Beijerinckia sp. 28-YEA-48: one gene and its partner. The protein of the gene in region 1 interacts with the protein of each later gene in a pairwise test. Links are inferred from orthologs where the notes say so. Each region holds a gene or a part of one and is shown on either strand. Other genes may lie near its edges.

Evidence for each region. Proteins that work in one complex are often made in the same cells at the same time.
Region 2: the proteins of rlmB (region 1) and BLW50_RS11735 interact in binary tests that used the Escherichia coli proteins (3 or more experiments, as listed by UniProt). The link is inferred for Beijerinckia sp. 28-YEA-48 from one-to-one orthologs.

Annotation. Positions count from the first base shown.
Region 1 is NZ_FNSI01000001.1:505,929-509,297, forward strand. The notes cover bases 384-3,241. They hold rlmB (23S rRNA (guanosine(2251)-2'-O)-methyltransferase RlmB), read right to left. Parts: upstream 2,314-3,241; coding sequence 1,453-2,313; downstream 384-1,452. Other genes in these bases: BLW50_RS02355 (hypothetical protein), read left to right, coding at 865-1,416; BLW50_RS02370 (GlxA family transcriptional regulator), read right to left, coding at 2,630-3,241. Outside these bases: BLW50_RS02350 (MFS transporter), read right to left, coding at 1-288; more of BLW50_RS02370, read right to left, coding at 3,242-3,369. UniProt on the Escherichia coli protein: Specifically methylates the ribose of guanosine 2251 in 23S rRNA.
Region 2 is NZ_FNSI01000001.1:2,484,060-2,487,562, forward strand. What follows is about bases 108-3,099. They hold BLW50_RS11735 (NAD(P)H-hydrate dehydratase), read right to left. Parts: upstream 2,361-3,099; coding sequence 855-2,360; downstream 108-854. Other genes in these bases: BLW50_RS11725 (multicopper oxidase family protein), read left to right, coding at 108-544; BLW50_RS11730 (YciI family protein), read left to right, coding at 583-858; nhaA (Na+/H+ antiporter NhaA), read right to left, coding at 2,369-3,099. Also shown: more of BLW50_RS11725, read left to right, coding at 1-107; more of nhaA, read right to left, coding at 3,100-3,503. UniProt on the Escherichia coli protein: Bifunctional enzyme that catalyzes the epimerization of the S- and R-forms of NAD(P)HX and the dehydration of the S-form of NAD(P)HX at the expense of ADP, which is converted to AMP.

The sequences.
Region 1 (3,369 bases):
GAGGAAGGTGTATTTGCGGCCAATTAGGTCGCCCAGGCGCCCGAAGAACAGGGCGCCGAACGGGCGCACGGCGAAGCCGGCGGCGAAGCCGAACAGCACGAAGATGAATTTCGCGGTGTCGTTGGTGCCAGGCACGAAGGTTGCCGCGATATTCGCGGCCAGCGAGCCGGCCAGATAGAAGTCATACCACTCGAAGACGGTACCGGCGGAGGAGGCGACGATGACCTTTCGTTCCTCCTTCGTCATCGGCCGGGCCTTTCCATCGGCCGCGATGCTCGCTGTGCTCATTTTTAGCTCCACTTTCTTTCGCGCAGGCGACGGCTGGCTTGGTGTGTGCGCAGGCTGTCGCGTGCGGGCCCTCCACTTGAAATTCGGCGATGGCGCCGGAACGCCGTTTCAACTGAAGCGAAGCGGGGGCGGCGCTGGTGCGCCGCGATCCCGAGACCTTCGATTCAACCCAGCCTTATGACGCCGGGCGTCATCTGCTTTACGACTGGGCTGCGCGAAGTCCATGCATCACGATTAAATACTTCGTCTAATGCGCGTATGATTTGTCCGGCGACGAGGTAATTTTATCGCTGTGGCGCAGTCCTATTTTCGATTCACTCGACTTTTGTCGAGTGTCAGGTCGGAACCAAGGCTTCAGGCCTATTCTTGGGGGTGGAATAGAGCGCCGGCCTGTTCTTGTTCGCCTAAAGTCTAGGGAGACGACAACTATCAGTAGATCGATTGTGGCGTGATCGCGCGGGGGTATCCGACCTTCACGGATTGCTGCCCATGGGCATGGCGAAAAGATAATTGCCAACAGGGCGGTTCATCGCGCTAGAATGGTGTCGAGGAGGCCACCTCGCGTCGGAGTTTGCAATGCGAACCTCTTCCACGATGGCTACTGCCATGGGCGTGATCGTGCTCGCCCTATCCGGTGCCGTAGGGGCGAAATCCGCTCCAGCCGCGCCCATGGCCGCGCCTCGTCCCGCACCCGCCCTTCTGCCGCGCATCGGGCCGGCGCCGGCGCTCCATGTCCAGCCGGCCCATCGGCCGCCATCGATGCAGGGCCAGTTCCGCCCGCCAATGGGTGGTCCTCATAGGCCGTGGCCAGGGCGTCGATTCGTCTACGGCGCGCCTTTCCCAGCCTATGGCGTCTATCCGTCCGGATTGGCTGAGCCACCGCTGGAGATGTCTTCAGAGCCGCCGCTCGATGCGGGCTTGCAATATGGCGGGTACTACAAGGTCCCGACGCTTTGCGTGCCGCCGACCATCATCATTATCGGCAGCGGCATGAAGGGCGCCATTACGCCGCCGGTGGCGCGTGCCGGCGGCTGCACCGCGCCGCAGGTCGTCTATCAAAAACGCGCCGACATGCGGCCGCAGGCGATTGAACGCGAACCGCGTCGTGGCAAAAAGCGGGCGCGCTAATAGGCAAATCGCGTTTCCGTAGAAACGCTTTTTACTTCAGCGAGAGAGGCTGACACGTATCAAGGTCAGCGCCACTGCGCAGGCATTGGAGACGTTCAGGCTGCGGATCGCACCGGGCATGTCGAGCCGGGCGAGGACATCGCAGTTCTCGCGGGTCAAACGACGCAGACCCTTGCCTTCGGCGCCCAGCGCCAAAGCGATCGGCGTGCGCAGCGGCGTTGCTTCGAGCGAGGCGGGGCCGTCGGAATCAAGTCCGACGCGCAGAAAACCCTCGCGACCGAGATATTCCATCGCGCGGGCCAAATTGACCACGCTGACAATCGGCACATGTTCCAGAGCGCCCGAGGCAGCCTTGGCGAGAATGCCGGTCATCGCCGGGGAATGACGCTCGGTGGTGATCAAGGCTTGGACGCCGTATGCAGCGGCCGTGCGCAGGATGGCGCCGACATTGTGCGGATCGGTGACCTGATCGAGTATGAGAACGATGCCTTCCGGCACCAGATCGGTGATGTCGAGCGGCTCGAGCGCGCGACCCTCCACCAATATGCCCTGATGGACGGCATCGGGCGCCAGCCGGGCGGAAATCTCTTCGGCCTCGACGACGATCGGCGTCAGCTTGCGGGCCGACAGCTCCTGTTCAAGGCGCTGTGCTGCTGCCGCCGTGGCATAGACGCGGACGATTTTACGGCGCGGGGCCTTCAGGGCCTCGGTCGCTGCGTGAAATCCGAAAATCTGGACGATATCGGGATCGGGGCGGTGGCCTGGCGGGTGCGACCGGCTGCCGCGCTCCTGATGGCCGCGGCCCTGGCGCGCAGGAGGGCGGCCCTCGGGATTCGGGCCGCGTCGGCCTTCACCGCCTTTGGAGCCGCCTTTATTGCCGCTGAAATTTTTAGCCAAACCGTCCTCGCACTGTGAATTCGGTGGGTCTCTTCTCATGGGCGGCCCGGATAAGCAATGGAAGGCCCGCGAGGGGTTGACAGGCGCGGGTCGTCTTTCCATAAGCGGCGCACACGGAGACGCCCCGTTCGCGGGGTCCGTCAGCCGGCCTAGGCCGGCACGCCAGTCCCCCGGGACAGGATGGCTCCGGGGGAATGTCCCGAGCGGCAAAGGGGGCGGACTGTAAATCCGCTGGCTATGCCTTCGCAGGTTCGAGTCCTGCTTCCCCCACCACCATTCTCAAGAGCTTCGGCTGTGAATGGATCGGCGGTTTACATCAAGCTGCGATGCCGGCGAAGCGTTTGCGATACTCTGCAGGCGTGACACCGACGTGCCGCGCGAAGGCGCGTCGTAAGGTGTCGGCATCGGCAAATCCGCAATGCGCAGCGACCTGCTTGGGCGCCTCACTCCCTTGTTCGAGAAGCCGCCGCGCCGCGCTCACGCGCGCTTCTTCAACCCAGGTTGCCGGTGTGATGCCGACCTCGCTGCGAAACAGACGCGAGAAGTGGCGCGGGCTCAGATCCATGCGCTTGGCAAGGTTCGCCACGCTGTGATCGAGCGCAGGGTTGGCAGCGACCCAGCGCTGAAGCTCCTGTAGCGCGGCCCGACCAGCCGGCATGGCTTCGCCCTTGCGGCTGAACTGCATCTGCCCGCCGGGCCGCTTGAAAAACATCACGAGCTGGCCGGCGACTCGCATGGCGATGTCGCGACCGAGATCTTCCTCGACGAGCGCGAGCGCCAGGTCGAGCCCCGCTGTCACGCCTGCCGCGGTGCGCAGCGGCCCGTCGCTGACCAGGATCGCGTCCTCATCCACGGTTACGTTGGGGAACTGCTGCGCGAGCCGCTCGGCAACCGCCCAATGCGTCGTTACGCGCCGACCATCGAGCAAGCCCGCCGCAGCAAGGAAGAAGGCGCCACTGCAGACCGAGCCAAAGCGCCGGGTCATTGGTGCCCGTCGCCGCAGCCAGTCGATAACGAGGCTATCCGCCGGGACCTCGGCCGCGTTCGGGCATCCGG
Region 2 (3,503 bases), 2.0 Mb from region 1 along the record:
CATCCTGCGCGGTGGCGCTTTGGGCCTGGCGGGCGAAACCGACAGAACCATCCTCAGTTTCGCGGCGAAGGGCGAAAAGACGAAGCCGCGCCCGCCGATCAAATCCGCGCCGCTCAACCCGCTGGTGCGGCCCGTCATCCCGCTGCAGAACGCCAAGCGGCTCGATCTCATCATCGAACGCGTGCCGGCGCCGCGCAATGCCACGTGCCTGACGTCTGAGATGGCGCTGTGGAAACTCAACGGCAAAATCATGCGCGCCAGCGACCCGCCGCTGTTCTCCGTCAAACGCGGAACACCGGTGACGCTGGGCTTTCTCAACCAATCCAACGTCGCCCATGTCATGCGCCTTTACGGCCATGTGATGCGGCAATTGCATCTGCTCGACGATGGTTGGGAGCCTTATTGGCGGGACAGCGTCATCGTCGCGCCCGGACGCACGGTGCGGATTGCCTTCGTCGCTGACAATCCAGGACGCTGGCGCCTGGGCAGCGGCATTCTCGATCATGCGGTGGCTGGCCTTGGCGGCTGGTTCGAGGTGACGTAAGCAGGTCACCATTCACTCGAAACGCTTCAGGAGTTGCAATGCTCATCGTTAGATTGGCCTACAATGCGCCCGGCAAGGAAAACGAGCGCGCTCAGAATCTCGCCGCCCATTCGGCGCATCTGCGCTCCGGCATGGCGAAACTCCTGCAGTCAGGGCCGATCTATGCTGCCGATGGCGAACGTGTTGGCGCGTTGATCGTCTTCGATGCGCAAGACTTCGCGGAAGTGGAAGCGTTCAGCGCCGCCGATCCCTTCGTCAGCAGCGGCGTCTATAACGAGGTCCGCCTGATGCGTTGGGAAAAGACGATCGGTTAGAGCTCGGCCAGCTCTTTCCACACAACGGGCATCGCCTCTGGCAGATCCTCGGCGATCAGTCCCTCGCCCGCGACACGTGCGGCGGCGCCATGGAGCCAGACGGCGGCGCAGGCGGCTTCGAACGGAGGCATGGCCTGCGCCAGCAATCCGCAGATCAGACCCGCCAGCACATCGCCGGAACCAGCGGTGGCAAGCGTTGGCGGCAGATCGCAGGCGATCGCGGCGCGCCCGTCTGGATGCGCAACGACCGTGTCTGCCCCTTTGAGCAGAACGATCGCGTGGCTTTGCCGCGCCGCCTGTCGCGCTCGCTCGAGCTTGCTGCCTGCACCAGAGAATAGACGCGCGAATTCGCCCTCATGCGGCGTCAGCACCACCGGCCCGTCGTGCGCGGCGATCGCCTCGAACAACACATGTGGCGCTTCGGCGAAAACCGTCAGGGCATCGGCATCGAGAACGACGGCACGGCTGCCGCCGGAGGTCAGCGCCGCAAGCACGAGATCGCGCGTCAGCGGCGTTACGCCCATGGCCGGCCCGAGCACTACCGCGTTAATGCGAGGATCGGCGAGGATCTCGCGCAACTCGCGCGCATTGTCGCAAGGCGTGAGCATCACGGCGGTGAGATGGGCCGCATTGACCGCGAGCGCCGCGCGTGGCGACAGCAAAGTTACGAGCCCTGCCCCGGCCCGTAGCGCCGCACGGACCGACAATCGCGCCGCGCCGGTGCGATGCACGGCGCCCGAGAAGGCCAGCGCATGGCCACGGGAATATTTATGCCCCGCCACCTGCAAGGATGGCAGCGCCGCGCGCCACAGCGCCGGCAGATTGATGTGGGCAGCGGGCTTCACGGTCGCCAGCACCTTAGGTTCGATGCCGATCTGCGCCAGCGTGATCTCGCCGCACAAGGCCCGGCCGGGCAGCAGAAGATGGCCGGGCTTTAGGCGGAAGAACGTCACCGACGCATCGGCTTCGACAGCGACGCCCCGCACAGCGCCGGTTGCACCATCGACACCCGAGGGTACATCGACCGCGACGACTTTGCGGCCATGGGCGCTGCGCCAGGCATTCAGGCGCTCGACGATGGCCCGCGCCCGGCCATCAAGATCGCGCGACAGGCCTGCGCCGAACAGCGCATCGACCACCAGATCGGCTTCATCGAGTTTGACGAGCCCGGCCGACATCAAGCGTCCCGTCCACGCCTCCGCCGCCAGGCGGGCATCGCCCGCCAGTTTCGCGCGATCGCCGAGCAGGCCGACGGTGACATCGAACTCCGCTTCGCGCAGCAGACGCGCGGCGACGAAGCCATCACCGCCATTGTTGCCGGGCCCGCAGAGGATGACGATGCGACGCGCGCCTGTGGGCAGCACGCGCCGCACCTGATCAGCCACCGCGCGGCCAGCCGCTTCCATCAGCACGATGCCGGCGGTGCCGGCCGCGGTCGCCAGCTGGTCGGCGCGCGCCATCTCGTCCGGCGTCAACAGTTCGAGCTGATCGGCCAGCGCCACGAACACGGTCAGGCCGCCGGCGCCGGCTTGGCGGCGATCAGGATCACAGCGCCGAGAACACCCGAGGCGATAGATCCCATCAGCACGCCGATCTTCACCGCCGTCGCAAGATCGGCGGCATCAGGGAAAGCCAGCAAGCCGATGAAGAGGCTCATGGTGAAGCCAATGCCGCACAGGACACTGACGCCATAGACTTGCATCGTCGTCGCATTCTGCGGCGGCTCAGCAAGCCCGAGCCGGACCGCCAGTCTCGTCGCGGCGAAGACGCCCAGCTGCTTGCCAATGAACAGGCCCGCGGCGATGCCGAGCGTGATCGGATGAAACAATTTCTCAAAGCTGAAGCCGCCGAGCGGGACGCCGGCATTGGCGAAGCCGAACAGCGGCACGATGAAGAATGCGACCGGCACGTGCAGCAGATGTTCGAGCTCCTGCAACGGCGCGTGTTCCTCTTCCGCTTCGCCACCGCCGGGAATGGTCAGCGCCAGCAGCACACCCGCCAATGTCGCATGCACGCCGGATTCATGCATGAACACCCACAGTACGACGCCCAGCACCAGATAGGCCCACAATTTCTTGACGCCGAACATGTTCAGCGCCACCAGCACGGCCATCGTCACGGCGACGCCGCCGAGCGCCCAGAGCGACAATTGCGATGTATAGAACAGCGCGATAATGACCACGGCGCCGAGATCATCGAGGATCGCGAGAGCGGCGAGAAAAATTTTCAGAGACGGCGGCGCGCGAGAGCCAAGCAAGGCGAGAACACCAAGCGCGAAGGCGATGTCGGTCGCCGCGGGAATAGCCCAGCCGCGCAAGGTCGCGGGCGTCTGCCAGTTGAAGGCGACATAGATGAGTGCGGGCACGATCATACCGCCTGCCGCCGCCACGCCTGGCAGAGCGCGGCGTGGCCATGTCGCCAATTCGCCGCCAGCGAACTCGCGTTTGATTTCCAGGCCGACGAGCAGGAAGAACACCGCCATCAGCGCGTCGTTGATCCAGTGCAAGACCGAGAGGCCGGCGAGCTTGCGCGCCAATGTGTCGAAATACAGCGGCGCGAACGCCGAATTGGCGACGATCATGGCGAGCACCGCCGTGATCATGAGAATCACGCCACCCGCCGCTTCGCTTTGCAGAAATTGACGC